DNA from 3 places in the Cobetia sp. Ld8 genome. Region 2 is predicted to be linked to each of the others. Evidence: predicted binding sites of a transcription regulator. Region 2 holds the regulator's gene; each other region holds the start of a gene.
What was found. The regulator sigma-54, encoded in region 2, starts transcription at its own class of promoters, with help from an activator protein. The targets are predictions, from matches to a motif close to TGGCACNNNNNTTGCTNT.
Positions count from the first base shown of each region.

Region 1: ACJJV2_RS09995 (putative urea ABC transporter substrate-binding protein) is a predicted target of sigma-54. The motif match lies at 2,118-2,135, and genes of this name have one in related genera.
Region 3: ACJJV2_RS16810 (P-II family nitrogen regulator) is a predicted target of sigma-54. The motif match lies at 2,366-2,383, and genes of this name have one in related genera.

Region 1 is NZ_JBISHF010000007.1:1,228,368-1,233,061, forward strand. Features, by position in the region: gene ACJJV2_RS09985 (hypothetical protein) at 311-814, opposite strand; gene ACJJV2_RS09990 (DUF262 domain-containing protein) at 824-1,918, opposite strand; guanidine-I (ykkC/yxkD leader) riboswitch at 2,182-2,290, shown strand; gene ACJJV2_RS09995 (putative urea ABC transporter substrate-binding protein) at 2,344-3,492, shown strand; gene ACJJV2_RS10000 (ABC transporter permease) at 3,601-4,425, shown strand; gene ACJJV2_RS10005 (ABC transporter ATP-binding protein) at 4,422-4,694, shown strand, end outside.
Region 2 is NZ_JBISHF010000008.1:640,198-644,891, reverse strand. Features, by position in the region: gene rapZ (RNase adapter RapZ) at 1-451, opposite strand, end outside; gene ACJJV2_RS13725 (PTS sugar transporter subunit IIA) at 589-1,059, opposite strand; gene hpf (ribosome hibernation-promoting factor, HPF/YfiA family) at 1,069-1,377, opposite strand; gene ACJJV2_RS13715 (RNA polymerase factor sigma-54) at 2,038-3,486, opposite strand; gene lptB (LPS export ABC transporter ATP-binding protein) at 3,720-4,460, opposite strand; gene lptA (lipopolysaccharide transport periplasmic protein LptA) at 4,464-4,694, opposite strand, start outside.
Region 3 is NZ_JBISHF010000009.1:135,362-140,055, forward strand. Features, by position in the region: partial or broken gene ACJJV2_RS16795 (YifB family Mg chelatase-like AAA ATPase) at 1-111, opposite strand, end outside; gene ACJJV2_RS16800 (hypothetical protein) at 1,284-1,562, shown strand; gene ACJJV2_RS16805 (accessory factor UbiK family protein) at 1,657-2,031, opposite strand; gene ACJJV2_RS16810 (P-II family nitrogen regulator) at 2,469-2,807, shown strand; gene ACJJV2_RS16815 (ammonium transporter) at 2,839-4,086, shown strand; gene glnK (P-II family nitrogen regulator) at 4,236-4,574, shown strand.

The DNA of each region.
Region 1 (4,694 bases), on a different contig from region 2:
ATGTGCTAATAAAGCACCACCAACGTATAAGACTTTGGTGAGAGGCACAACGAAACGACGCGCCGGATCGCGCAACCATGCGCCGCGGCAAGGGCAACCCCTTGAGAAAGCTGCGCGCTGCATTGTGAGCGCTTAGATAGAAGCAATATGATAGTTAATGAACTAAAAACCAATAATAAATCACAATCACTCCTAGCACCTACAATTATTTACGGTCGCTGAGATATAAAAGCTCACAATCTATATAACTTAATGGGAGCGAGAAAAATCCACCCTCCCAATTTAACCAAACTTAGCTTAACTTATTATATCAATACCCCATTTCCTTTAACTTTTTTTCAAACTCCTTCAGCCCTTTATATAACTTTCCGAAATTATTTATAGTCAGAGAGGGAGCATCAACTAATCTTTGCGTACCTTTTAAATGGGTGTGTGCTTCTTTATTTCTCATTGCCTTAAGATTACCGAGCGTCGCTTTAAATGTAATCAGGACGGCTGCATCGATTTTCTTTTCAAGCTTCTCCCACCCAGTCAACCCTATCAAAGAAACAATCATATTCTTAAAATGTTTCTCATACTCAAACCCAAAAGTTCTTTTCACTACACGGTCAGAAAAATATTTCTTACTGGAAGCGTCTTTAAGAACTCTGCTTGAAGATCTTAGTGCAATATCATCCATGCTCTCTTCAAGCCAACCGCACAATTCAAGCAAAGCCAGCTTAGAGTAATATAATTTTTTCTTGTTTCCAGTAGATTTATTATATAATCGATCTAAGCTATATAAATTTTCATTGATGTAAGACTTGGCAATCATAGCCTCAGATCACTCACTAAAAATTTGAATCGATGTCGAAATCCGCTCTTCGACCTTAGTCTTCTTCGCAATCCCCTCACTTAGGTAAGCAGGAGCTAATGATGCTGAACTTTTCAAATTATCAAACATTACTCTAAGCCGTCTTTGATCAAGGCTTTCCAGGTAATCAATATTCGTAGCGACACCTACAAGCAAAGCTTCAAGTGTTGAGGACCCGATGCGGTCTTCATCTCTAAGAATAGAACTATTAATAAGTTGGACAGTGCGATTAAAAAGTACCTTTTTACTATCCAAGAATTGCTCACTTGGATTCCTATTTCTCCGCATATATTCGTTAAGAAACTTGGATAAAACCCCATTATACTCTTGAAGGTTGTCATAAAAAGAGAAAAATCTTAATATAACCTCTACATTTTTAAACCTTTGATCCTCGGAGGCCTTAATATGATTTATATGCAGCCAGTCTTCATTTTCATTTAGCTCTTTGAGGAGGCTATTAAAATCTCCGCTATAAATACAGTTTCTTATCTCTTGATTGTTTAAGCGCATCCCTCCAGTATTCAGTCTATGAAAAATAGTAAACAGATATTCCATATGACTTTTTTTAGCATGGTCACAACGGAGCACAGTGATTGGAAGAGTTAAGTTTTCTAATCTCTGATATAAAATATGCTCTGAAGACTCGGGATCGCGTAACCTAGAAACCTTAACACCTGATAACCTCTTATCTATATCATCAAGATTTGACAGGCGCCAATCTTTATCCGTCATAAAACGAATAATAGCGGACATCCTTTGCAATCCATCAATAACCTGCCATTTCTGTGTCTTATAATCTAAGCTAAAACACATACTTGGAATAGGCAGTTGCTTTATAAGAGAGTCAATGAACCGAGTTTGTCCCGCAGACTTCCACACAGATTCCCTTTGAAATTCTGGTGTGATATCAAGCATTCCTTTTTCGTACATTCTAAAAAGGTCAGCACAAGACCTCAATTCATTATATGCAACTATGTCAGAAGGCGGCTGTTGCTCCGATTCGTCTTCATAGAATGTATTTTCTTCCACATTTTCTAAAGCAACATTCATATTCTCGTCGTTCATAATGGCGCTCACCTTAAGAATAATCAGACAATCATATATCAAAATATCAGTAAAGCATCAACTTCTAAAAACCAACAATCAACACAAACTGGTGCATAGATCCAGAACCTCACCATCATGGTGCATTTTATAAAGGAACGCATCTACATAATAGATTGATTTTACTACAAACCACTGAAATATAGTTATATTTTTTATATGGCACACTTCCTGCTAGACATTCAGCGAGGCACCGATAGGCATACAACAATCGAAAATCTACACCAATGGAGCGCTAGGGTTCCGGTGACTGGCTGATAGCCGTCACGACTGGTCCGAGAGCACTCGACCTCCAAGCTGGGGGTTACACGGCGGGACAAAAGCCCGGGAGACGCAAAGCCTGTAAAGGTCGGCGCCTCTCACTTTTTCCGCCGGAGATAACGACAATGACCCAGCTCACTCGCCTTTCCCAGTCCGCGACTTCCCCCTCGGATGCCAGCGCCCAGGTGTCATCCGCTGCTGTCTCATCTGCTTCATCTGCCATTTCCCGAAACGCTTCCAGACGTGCTGCGTTGGCCGGCGCCCTGCTGCTTGGCGCATCGCTGAGCCCGCAGGCCGTGGCGCAGGATTCCTTCAGCGTGTGCTGGTCGGTGTATGCCGGCTGGATGCCGTGGGAATACGCGGACACCCAGGGCATCGTCGACAAGTGGGCCAAGAAGTACGACATCAATATCGATGTGGTGCAGGTCAACGATTACGTCGAGTCCATCAATCAGTACACCTCCGGCAATGTCGATGGCTGCGCCATGACCAACATGGACGCCCTGACCCTCCCCGCCGCCAGCAGTGTCGATTCCACCGCGCTGATCCTGGGCGACTACTCCGATGGCAACGACGGCGTGATGGTCCGCGATGGCGATTCCATCGAGTCCCTGAAGGACCGCGAGGTCAATCTGGTGCAGTTCAGTGTCTCCCACTACCTGCTGGCACGCGCACTGGACAGCGTCGGCATGAGCGAGCGCGACCTGACCACCACCAATACCGGCGATGCCGATATCGTGGCTCTGGCCAGCAACACCGACACCCAGGCGGTGGTGACCTGGAACCCGCAGCTGGCCACGCTCAAGGAGATGCCCGGCTACACCGAAGTCTTCAACTCCAGCGACATTCCCGGCGAGATTCTCGACCTGATGGTCGTCAATACCCAGACGCTGAAGGACAACCCGGACTTCGGCCACGCACTGGTCGGTGCCTGGTATGAGGTGATGGAGAAGATGAAGGCCGGTGACGAAGACGCCCTCTCCCAGATGGCCGATGCCGCCGGCACCGACCTCGCCGGCTATCAGTCCCAGCTGGCCGCGACCCACATGTACTACACCCCCGCCGAGGCCGTGGCCGCTTTCAATGCGCCAAGCCTCAAGGACACCATGCAGCACATCGCCGACTTCAGCTTCGCGCAGGGCCTGTTGGGCGAAGGCGCCCCGGATGCCGGCTTCATCGGTATCGAGACCCCCGCCGGCGTCATCGGCAATGAAGGCAACGTGATGCTGCGCTTCGACCCTAGCTACACCGCCGCACTGGCCAACAGTCAGTAACGCCACGCGGTGGATGCCGCACACGCTCCGCGGGGCAGCCTGCCTCGCGGAACGTGAACCGACCGCCTCCCTCGACCGCACCCTCGTTCGCACCCGTGGAGCCCGCGCATGAAACGCCTGATCAATCTGACACCCTCCCGTGGTGGCCGCTGGCTGCTCGGTGGCCTGCCCTTCGCGCTGCTGGCCATCCTCTACATCGTGCAGTCCAACCAGCGACTACTCGACAACCCGAATGACCGCCTGCTGCCGTCCTTCGCCGCCATGGGCGAGTCGTTCTCGCGACTGGCCACCGAGGTCAACGTGCGCACCGGCGACCTGCCGCTGTGGACCGACACCTTCGCCAGTCTCGAGCGCCTGCTGGCCGGCGTGCTGATCAGTGCGCTGATCGGTCTGAGCGTCGGCCTGCTCACCGGTGGCCTGCCGCTGCTGCGCGCCAAGCTGTCACCGCTGATCACCGTGCTGTCCCTGATTCCGCCGATGGCGATCCTGCCGATCCTGTTCATCGCCTTCGGTACCGGCGAGCTGGCCAAGATCGCGCTGATCGTCATCGGCATCACGCCCTTCCTGATTCGCGACCTGCAGAATCAGGCCCTGCGCCTGCCCGATGAGCAGCTGATCAAGGCCCAGACGCTGGGCGCCAGCTCCTGGCAGGTGCTGACCCGCGTACTGCTGCCCCAGCTGACCCCGCGCCTTCTGAGCGCCACGCGCCTGGCACTCGGCAGCGCCTGGTTGTTCCTGATCGCCGCCGAAGCCATTGCCGCCCAGGATGGCCTCGGCTACCGCATCTTCCTGGTGCGTCGCTATCTGGCGATGGACGTCATCCTGCCCTACGTGGCCTGGATCACGCTGCTGGCCTTCCTGCTCGACCGTCTGCTGGTGCTCGTCTCGACCCGCGCCTTCCCCTGGTACCACGCTGAGGAGAGCCAATCATGAGCCTGATCCACGCCAAGGGCCTCGAGAAGCACTACGGCCAGCAGGTCGTGCTGGAACGCATGAACCTGACCGTCGAGGCCGGAGAATTCATCACCCTGGTCGGCGCCTCCGGCTGCGGCAAGACCACCTTCCTCAAGCTGCTGCTGGGCACCGAGGGCGTCTCGCGCGGTGAACTGCTGCTCGATGGCAAGCCCATCCCCGGCGAGCCGGGCCCGGACCGCGGCATCGTCTTCCAGAAGTATTCCGTCTTCCCGCACCTCACCGTGCTG
Region 2 (4,694 bases):
AGCGCAGGTCGTGCACGCTCAGGTTGGTCGAGTCGATGACCAGATCGGCCTTCTGGCGAATGGGAGCGAGCGTCTTCTGCTCGATCTCGATGGCCTCGGCCAGGGTATGGTCGTTGTCGCGCGTCAGAGGGTGACGACGACGGGTCGCCGAGTAGCGTTCCAGCAGCACTCGCGAATCGGTGGTCAGGTAGACGACCTGCACGTCCATGCCGCTCTGGCGGACGTTGTCGAGCAATTCGGGGAAGCGGGTCAAGGCTTCCGGCAGGTTGCGGGCATCGATGGAGACCGCGATGCGCCGGCGCGCCGGGCTGTCCTTTTCGAGCTGATCGACCAGTGGCGCCAGCAGCATGCCGGGCAGATTGTCGATGGCATAGTAGCCAATGTCTTCCAGCGCCTGGAGAGCGATGGATTTCCCGGAGCCGGAGCGGCCGCTGATGATCACGATCTTCATGAAGTGCTCTCCAAGGGCGAGGTCAACGTCGAAAGAATGCAGGGGTGGGGCAGAAGGCTGCCCGCTATCAGTGCGCTGTACGTCGGCCGATGGAAGGCCAGCAAGACGAAAGCCCGGACGATGTCCGGGCCTGTCATTCAGCGCGCCGGTAATTCGGCGATGGCTTGGGTCAATGCCTCAAAGAGTGCACGCTGGCTGTCTGCCTGGCGCAGGGCCGAGCGATTGGTCGGGGAATTGAGCAATTCCGCAACCTGCCCGAGCAGCGTCAGATGGGTCTCATCCGCTTCCTCAGGCACCAGCAGCACGAACAGCAGATCGATGGGTTCTCCGTCGATGGCATCGAAGTCGATGGGTTCACCGAGCTTCAGAAACGCAGCGATTGGCGTCTTGCAATGCGGGCTGCGTGCATGGGGCACGGCCACACCGTGGCCAATGCCGGTCGACCCCAGTCTTTCGCGCCCGATCAGGCGCGAGAAGACTTCCTGGCTGTCCAGGCTGGGAATGTTCTGTGCGATGAAGGTGCTGAAGAATTCAAGCACCCGCTTCTTGCTCCCCCCGGGGACACCGTACAGCGTGCGCTCGGGGGGAAGGATCTGATCAAGTGTCATGGCTGAAGGTCAACGGGTCCCGGTGCCCTGAGAGCGAGCCTGGGACTTTTCCTTGTGTTTGACCAGCTGGCGATCCAGCTTGTCGGCGAGCGCGTCGATGGCAGCGTACATGTTGGGGTCTTCTGCCAGGGCGTGGAGGTCAGCGCCTGCCGCGTGCAAGGTGCAGGCAGCCTGCTGGCGCTCCTTCTCGATCGACAGTGTCACCTGAACATTGGTGATGTTGTCGTAATGCCGTTCGAGGCGAGCGAGCTTCTCGTTGACGTAATCGCGGAGAGGATCGGTAAGTTCCACATGATGCCCGGTGATATTCACTTGCATGGACACGCTCCTTTATCCAGCGGGTTGCCATTCAATTGTAACCCTTTTTGACTACGAGCAAACCCTGATCGGACGCTCTGCAACAGGCTTGACGGCCACCGTCTGGCGATGTTTTCGCACCCTTGCCAGTGGCGTCAGATGTCGTGAGCGTCTGTACCGACAATGCCCAAGCTTTGCGCAAAGATCAACGCTGCGCTGCATCGTGGCTCAGTGCTTGTCTTCAACTCAGTGAGGGGTAACGGAGTGGACTTCAAGGGCACGTCTGGTGGGTGGTGCGTGAAAGACGCGCAAGAAGGCGGGTTTTCGTCGCCAATCCCTGCATGTACGTCGCCTTTCAGGCGCTTCGATTGCGTGGAGCAAGCGACGTTCCGGGAGGTTCTTCGGGTGTCATCCAGGTGCAATACGCGCAAAAGTGACTTTAAAAACATGCGATTGACGGTAAATGACGCTGCCGGAACGGCGGTTTTTTACCATCATTCTGCGCGCTGTCATGGGCCATGACGGGCAATTGGCGAGCGGTTGACGGCATGACAGAGCGCGCGACAGGCATAACGCTACCCGCGAAGTCAGAGGCTGATGAGCGGAAAATCCAACGCTTGAGGTTGGCGACGGCTGCCATTGTGGAGGTGAGAGCTGGGCATGGCAGCCGCAGGTGATGCGTCAGGCCAGACGCTTGCGCTCGCTGGAGGAGGGGATGCCCATCGCTTCGCGATACTTGGCCACGGTACGGCGTGCGACCTCGATGCCATCGCTGGCGAGCAGATCGACCAGCCGTGAGTCGGAGAGAGGCTTGCGGGCCGGCTCTTCCGCGATCAGCTTGCGGATGCGGGCACGAATGGCGGTGCTTGAGTGGGCGTCGCCACTGCCGCTGCCACCAACCTGGCTCGAGAAGAAGAACTTGAGCTCGAAGACGCCGCGCGGGGTGTGGATGTACTTCTGGGTCGTGACCCGCGAGATGGTCGATTCGTGCATCTCGACCACTTCGGCGATGTTGGCCAGAATCAGCGGCTTCATGCCTTCCTCGCCTTGCTCGAGGAAGTCGATCTGGCGTGCCATGATCTCGCGGCCGACCTTGAGCAGGGTGTCATTGCGTGATGACAGGCTCTTCATCAGCCAGCGCGCTTCCTGCAGGTTGTCCTTTAGGAAGGTGTTGTCGGCGGACTTGTCGGCACGCTTGATCAGCGCGGCGTATTCCGGCTGGATGCGCAGCTTGGGCAGCGCTTCCGGGTTGAGCTCGACCTGCCAGCCATGGCGGGTATGGCGCACCAGCAGATCAGGGATCACGTAATCGCTGGCGGGCTCGCCCCAGGCGGATGCCGGACGCGGGTCGAGCGCGCGTACCAGGCGGATGACGTGGTCCAGCTCGTCATCGTCAAGGCTCAGGCGCCGCTTGAGCAGCTTGCGGTCATCGTTGCCCAGTGCCTCGAGGAATTGACGTACCAAGCGGCGCGCCTGCGCCAGCAGCGGCAGATCATCCGGCAGCAGCGCCAGTTGCAGCAGCAGGCATTCGCGCAGATCACGAGCGAAGACGCCAGTCGGGTCGAACTGCTGCAGACGCAGCAATACCTGCTCGAGCTCGGAGGCCTTCAGGCCGGGCAGGCCCTGGCCACGCAGGCCATCGACCAGCTCATCGAGTGACAGGCTCAGATAGCCGGCACCGTCGACGGCATCGATCAAGCTCTCCGCCATCTGGCGTTCACGGCCATCGAGGTCGGTCATCGCCAGCTGCCAGCGCAGGTGGTCCTGCAGGCTCTCGACACTGGTATTGCGATCGAAGTCCGGCCCTTCTTCGCTCCCGCTGCCACTGCCGGAGCTGGTCAGGCTACCGGCGTGGTCCTGGTAGAGGTCCGACCAGTCACTGTCGAGGGGGTATTCCTCGGGAATCTCGCTCGAGGAGTCGGCAGTGGAGATCTCGCTTGAATCCTGTGTCTCGACGACATCCAGCGACTCGTAGTCCTCGTCGAGCTCCAACATGGGGTTGGACTCGAGGGCTTGCTGAATCTCCTGACGCAGGTCGAGCGTCGACAGCTGCAGCAGCTGGATCGCTTGCTGGAGCTGCGGCGTCATGGTCAGCGAGGTGCCGAGGCGGAGTTGCAGGGTGGGTTTCATGGAGTCAGTCAATTCACGGCAAAGGAACGTGCTTACTACGCTATACCGTGACTCGGGGCACTGACAAGTGGTTGCCGTGAATATTCAAGCAACTTGCATGCCATGTTTCCACCAAGGTGGTATGGACGTCATGCATGCGTCTGATGTCAGACATGAAAAAGCCGCTACGCGATAAAATCACGCAGCGGCTTTTGAAGCTTTCGCCTCGCGAGGACTCAGCGCAGCCGCTGACCCTAGAGCGTGAACTCGTGGCCCAGGTAGACGTCGCGCACCTGCTGGTTGGCCAGGATGGAGTCCGCGTCACCGTGGGCGATGATCTGGCCATCGCCGACGATATAGGCGGTGTCACAGATATCGAGCGTCTCGCGCACGTTGTGGTCGGTGATCAGCACGCCGATGCCACGATCGCGCAGTTGGCGCACGATGCTCTTGATCTCGCCCACCGAGATGGGGTCGACGCCGGCGAAGGGCTCATCGAGCAGCACGAAGTCCGGCTCGGTGGCCAGTGCACGGGCGATCTCGACCCGACGACGCTCACCACCGGACAGGCTCATGCCGGCGCTGGCGCGGATGTGCGTGATGCTGAATTCCTCGAGCAACTCTTCAAGGCGTGCCTTGCGGCCATTGCGATCCAGGTCCTTGCGGGTCTCCAGAATCGCCATGATGTTATCGGCCACCGACAGCTTGCGGAAGATCGACGCTTCCTGCGGCAGATAGCCGATGCCGGCGCGTGCACGCTGATGCATGGCGGCAGCGGAGAGGTCCTTGTCATCGATGGAGACGTTGCCGGCATCGGCGCGCACTAGCCCGACGATCATGTAGAACGAGGTCGTCTTGCCGGCGCCATTGGGGCCCAGCAGGCCGACGATGTCGCCCTGGCGGATCTCCAGCGAGATGTCCTTGACCACCTTGCGGCCCTTGTAGGCCTTGGCCAGATGGCGAGCGCTCAGCGTACGCGGAGTAGCAGCAGTCATGACTTAGTTTTCCTTGCTGGCATTGGCGCCGCGCGGCGTCAGAGTCATGTGCACGCGACCGCCTTCGGTCTGCTGTGCCGTCTTGCTGTTGTTGGCGTTCACCTGGCGCTTGTCGAGGAAGTACTCCACGTAGCCGCCTTCGAAGGTGTCATCGCCTTTCTCGAGACGCGCGTTGCCGACCAGCTCCACGCGGCGCTCCAGTGCATGGTAGCGGATGGTGTCGGCCCAGCCCTT
Region 3 (4,694 bases), on a different contig from region 2:
CAAGCCGACGATGGACAGCCCCGGCAAGCCGTTGGAAAGGTGTACCTCGACCTGAACTTCCGGTGCCTCGAGACCAAGTGACGCGCGCGTGCGCAACATTGCCAATGACATGAGCCTTCCCTGCGTGATGCCGCCTCTCAGTTGCACGGCGCAATCGGAGCAGGCACTGGCCTGCCATGAGCGCGAAGGCACACACCGCTGCCAACCCTCCCAGCATGGCAAACCTCATACTCCCCAGAAGGCGAGCGCCTCAACGCTCGGGCGCTCGACAATTGCCGCAAGGCTTCGCACACCACTACGACACTGCCATGCGCCGCCTGGAAATACGTGTTCAGGTGACGATTCTTGCGCCTATAACGTAAATTTCTTTACGCCTCAGGCTTACGCAATTACTGGATACGTAACAAACAGACAGGATGTGGATAATATTACATAATCATTGCGTGTGGACATTTTTTGAGCGCTCAAAACTTCATCACTCAAGCCACTGATACCATCGATGATCAAGCGAGCCAACGTCAGACCAGTACGCCCACAGCCCGACCTCAACCCACAATCACCAACCAACAGAAATTAAACTCAATAACTGCAGGCAGGGTGCTTGGACGATCGACTCAGTCGAGTGATGAAAGCCATGTCAGAGATCAGGTTGAGCCAGAAGAGCTCATGAGGCGCCTGTCAGGGAGAGATCAGCGACGGCGCATGCGCTGCGTTCGAGGACTTTGCACGAGCATCGGGTCGTTGAGGCGGGGGATTGGTGCCTGAGGACCTGGCGCTGGGTGACGGCTTATTGCTGTCTGGTGATTGAGAGCGTCTGGTGCCCTGCATCTGCGACTGCGGCTGCCATTTCAGCTTCACGCGCCGCGACGCGCCCGGGTGCTGACGATGCGGATCGCTCGCCGGCATGACGCTTATGCTGCCAGCATTGCCGACAAACGCACGCGGCGAGTTAAAAATAGCGGTTTTGGCAGCACTTTCCACGCAAAAGCGCCTGTTTTGGCGCATTTCAGCGCCACCATTCGCCACATGGGCATGGTGTGGGGCCGACTCGATACCTGCCTGCACCAAGAAAGTGCTCATACAGGGGAGATAGCGCCCTCGAGAGAGCCACAAGAGTGCCGCCGGACGGGGACTGCTGTATATTTGATCGGTTGTCCCGGCCTTGCCGGGAGGACCGCCAAGCTGTCTCACGGAACGCCGCCGCTGCGCGGCAGAGAATCGTCCAACCCAAGGAAAGGGCCAGCCATTCAGGACGACTTCGGCTTGTTTCAGGAGCACTACCCATGCAAGACATGCTTGCCCCGCTGGCATCCCTGGCGGATGTGATCGGCATGCTAGGCACCACTCTGGTCGTCGGCGCCTTCTTCCTGCTGCAGATCGGCAGACTCGATGCCCGCAGCCTGACCTACAACTTGATGAATCTGAGCGGGGCGATCCTGCTGTTGATCAGCCTGTGCATCAATTTCAACCTCGCCAGCTTCGTGATCGAGATCTTCTGGATCATCGCCTCAGTGGTAGGTCTGGTGCGCTGGATGCTGGGCACTCGTCCCCAGACTGCCTGAGGCCGCCCCTCAGAATCAGCGGCGCCCATGACGCAAAAAACCGCCACGCCCCGAAAGGGCGTGGCGGTTTTGGTTCAGCCGTCACCTGAGGGAATCAGGCGTCGCGCTGGCGCTCGATTTCCGCGGCATGACTGGCGGCTTCACGCTTCGCCACCGCGGCTTCCCCCTCGTCATCCACTGGCGTGGCGGCCTCGGCAGCCGGTGCATTGCCCGCCACCAGCCCCTGTTTTTCCAGCAGTGCCTCGAGGGCGATGACCTGCTTTTCCAGCGACTCGACGCGGCTGCGCGTACGCGTCAGCACATCCATCATGATGTCGAAGTCTTCACGCGAGACCAGTTCCATGCGGTCGAAGGCACCGCGCATCACCCCTTGCACGGACTTCTGCAGCTCTTCCGGGCCATGCGAGGCATCTTGCAGGCGCTCACCGATCTGCTGGGCCATACGCCCGATGACGTCATTCTTGAACATGCTGCACCTCAGCCGTTGCGGGCCGGCGGCCGCGTCGTGCGGACTGCCGGTCAGAAAATGATGACACCCCTGTACATGGGGCCGTCGTGTCCTGCTGCAAGGATACGCAACCCTGGAGTCGGGTGCATGCCCCGCATCGTCCTGCACCAGACAATCCTCATCGGCAGGCACACACCTGCACCACATTAGCACTTGCCCCCACACCCAAAGGCGCAGAAACAGCACCATTACGGTGCATGCCAGGTGACCTTCGGATTCAGCCATCTTTGCACAGGCCGAAAGACTGTCAGCCATCCTGCGATAACCAGATGAGTTACAAGGATTTTCAGCCGCATGGCACATCTCGTGCGATGCACTTGTCAGGAACAGGCCGCCAGCTCATCTGACTGGCCATGCTTAACAAGAATGATCATTCCGGTAGCGAACGGGGGCAGCACATGAAACTGATCACCGCCATCATCAAACCCTTCAAGTTGGACGACGTGCGAGAAGCACTGGCCGACAACGGCGTGCAGGGGATTACCGTCACCGAAGTGAAGGGCTTCGGACGTCAGAAGGGGCACACCGAGCTGTATCGCGGTGCCGAGTACGTCGTCGACTTCCTTCCCAAGGTCAAGATTGAAGTGGCTGTCGATGACAGCAGTGTGGAATCGGTACTGGACGCCATCACCCAGGCGGCCAACAGCGGCAAGATCGGCGACGGCAAGCTGTTCGTCACTCCGCTGGACGATGTCATCCGTATCCGCACCGGTGAACGCGGCGCCGACGCTGTCTGAGCCCCGCGCACAATAACAAGGAGAACCCCGCATGAACGAGATCATCGAGGTCAAGTACGCACTTGATACCTTCTACTTCCTGGTCTGTGGCGCCCTGGTGCTATGGATGGCAGCCGGCTTTGCCATGCTCGAGGCCGGTCTGGTCCGCGCCAAGAACACCACCGAGATCCTGACCAAGAACGTGGCGCTGTTCGCCATCGCCTGCACCATGTACATGGTCGTCGGTTACCACATCATGTACTCGAGCGCCGAAGGCGGCTTCCTGCCGAGCCTGGGCTTCCTGATCGGTGCCGAGAATACCGCAGAGGAAGCGCTCGCTTCCGGTGGCGACATCTACTACAGCGCACGTTCCGACTTCTTCTTCCAGGTGGTGTTCGTGGCTACCGCCATGTCCATCGTCTCCGGTGCGGTCGCCGAGCGCATGAAGCTGTGGGCCTTCCTGGCCTTCGCCGTGGTCATGACCGGCGTCATCTATCCGGTGCAGGGTTACTGGACCTGGGGTGGCGGCTTCCTGAGCGCAGCGGGCTTCAGCGACTTCGCCGGCTCCGGCATCGTGCACATGGCCGGCGCTTCAGCCGCCCTGGCAGGCGTGCTGCTGCTGGGCGCTCGCAAGGGCAAGTACGGCAAGAATGGCGAGATCAATGCCATCCCGGGCGCCAACCTGCCGCTGGCCACGCTGGGTACCTTCATCCTGTGGCTGGGATGGCTGGGCTTCAACGGCGGCTCCGAGCTGGTGCTGTCCAACATCGATGAGGCCAACGCGGTCGCTCAGGTCTTCGTCAACACCAATGCCGCTGCCTGTGGTGGTGTCATCGCCGCGCTGATCCTCGCCCGTCTGTGGTTCCGCAAGGCTGACCTGACCATGGCCCTCAACGGCGCACTGGCTGGCCTGGTCGCCATCACCGCTGGCCCGCTGGCACCGAGCGTCGGTGCTGCCACCCTGATCGGCGCCGTCGGCGGTCTGCTGGTCGTGTTCTCCATCGTCGGTCTCGACAAGCTGAAGATCGATGATCCGGTCGGCGCCATCTCCGTGCACGGTGTGGTCGGTCTCTGGGGTCTGCTGGCCGTACCGCTGACCAATGACGATGCCACCTTCTCCGCACAGCTGCTGGGCGCTGCCTCCATCTTCGCCTGGGTGTTCATCGCAAGCTTCGTGGTGTGGCTGATCATCAAGGCCATCATGGGGATTCGCGTCAGCGAGGAAGAAGAGTACGAAGGTGTGGATCTGGCCGAATGTGGTATGGAGGCCTATCCGGAATTCACCTCCAGCCGCAAGTAAGCCTGGACGCGACAGCACCTGCAGCATCAAGACTCCCGCCACCTGGCGGGAGTCTTTTTTCCTGACTGGATAAGCGGTGTATGCTTGAGTCAGAGACCGGCGTGACGAGCAGGCCTCGTTACCCGCACCATCACCCAAGGAGAGACACGATGAAACTGGTCACTGCCATCATCAAGCCATTCAAGCTCGACGACGTGCGCGAATCCCTGTCGGAGATTGGCGTGCAGGGTATCACCGTGACCGAGGTCAAGGGATTCGGCCGCCAGAAGGGCCACACCGAGCTGTATCGGGGTGCCGAGTACGTGGTCGACTTCCTTCCCAAGGTGAAGCTGGAAGTCGCAGTGGATGACGCCATGATCGATTCCGTGATCGAGGCGATCACCAATGTCGCCAACACCGGCAAGATCGGCGACGGCAAGATCTTCGTCTCGCCGCTGGAGCAGGTCATTCGCATCCGTACCGGCGAGACCGGCAAGGACGCCGTCTGAGCCTCTGGCGCAAGCCCCTGGCACTGACGTGCTGCCCCGACGGGTGACATGAGCACACAAAAAACCGCAGGCCATCGGCCTGCGGTTTTTTCGTTTCAGCACTTGTCGCTCATGCGTGAT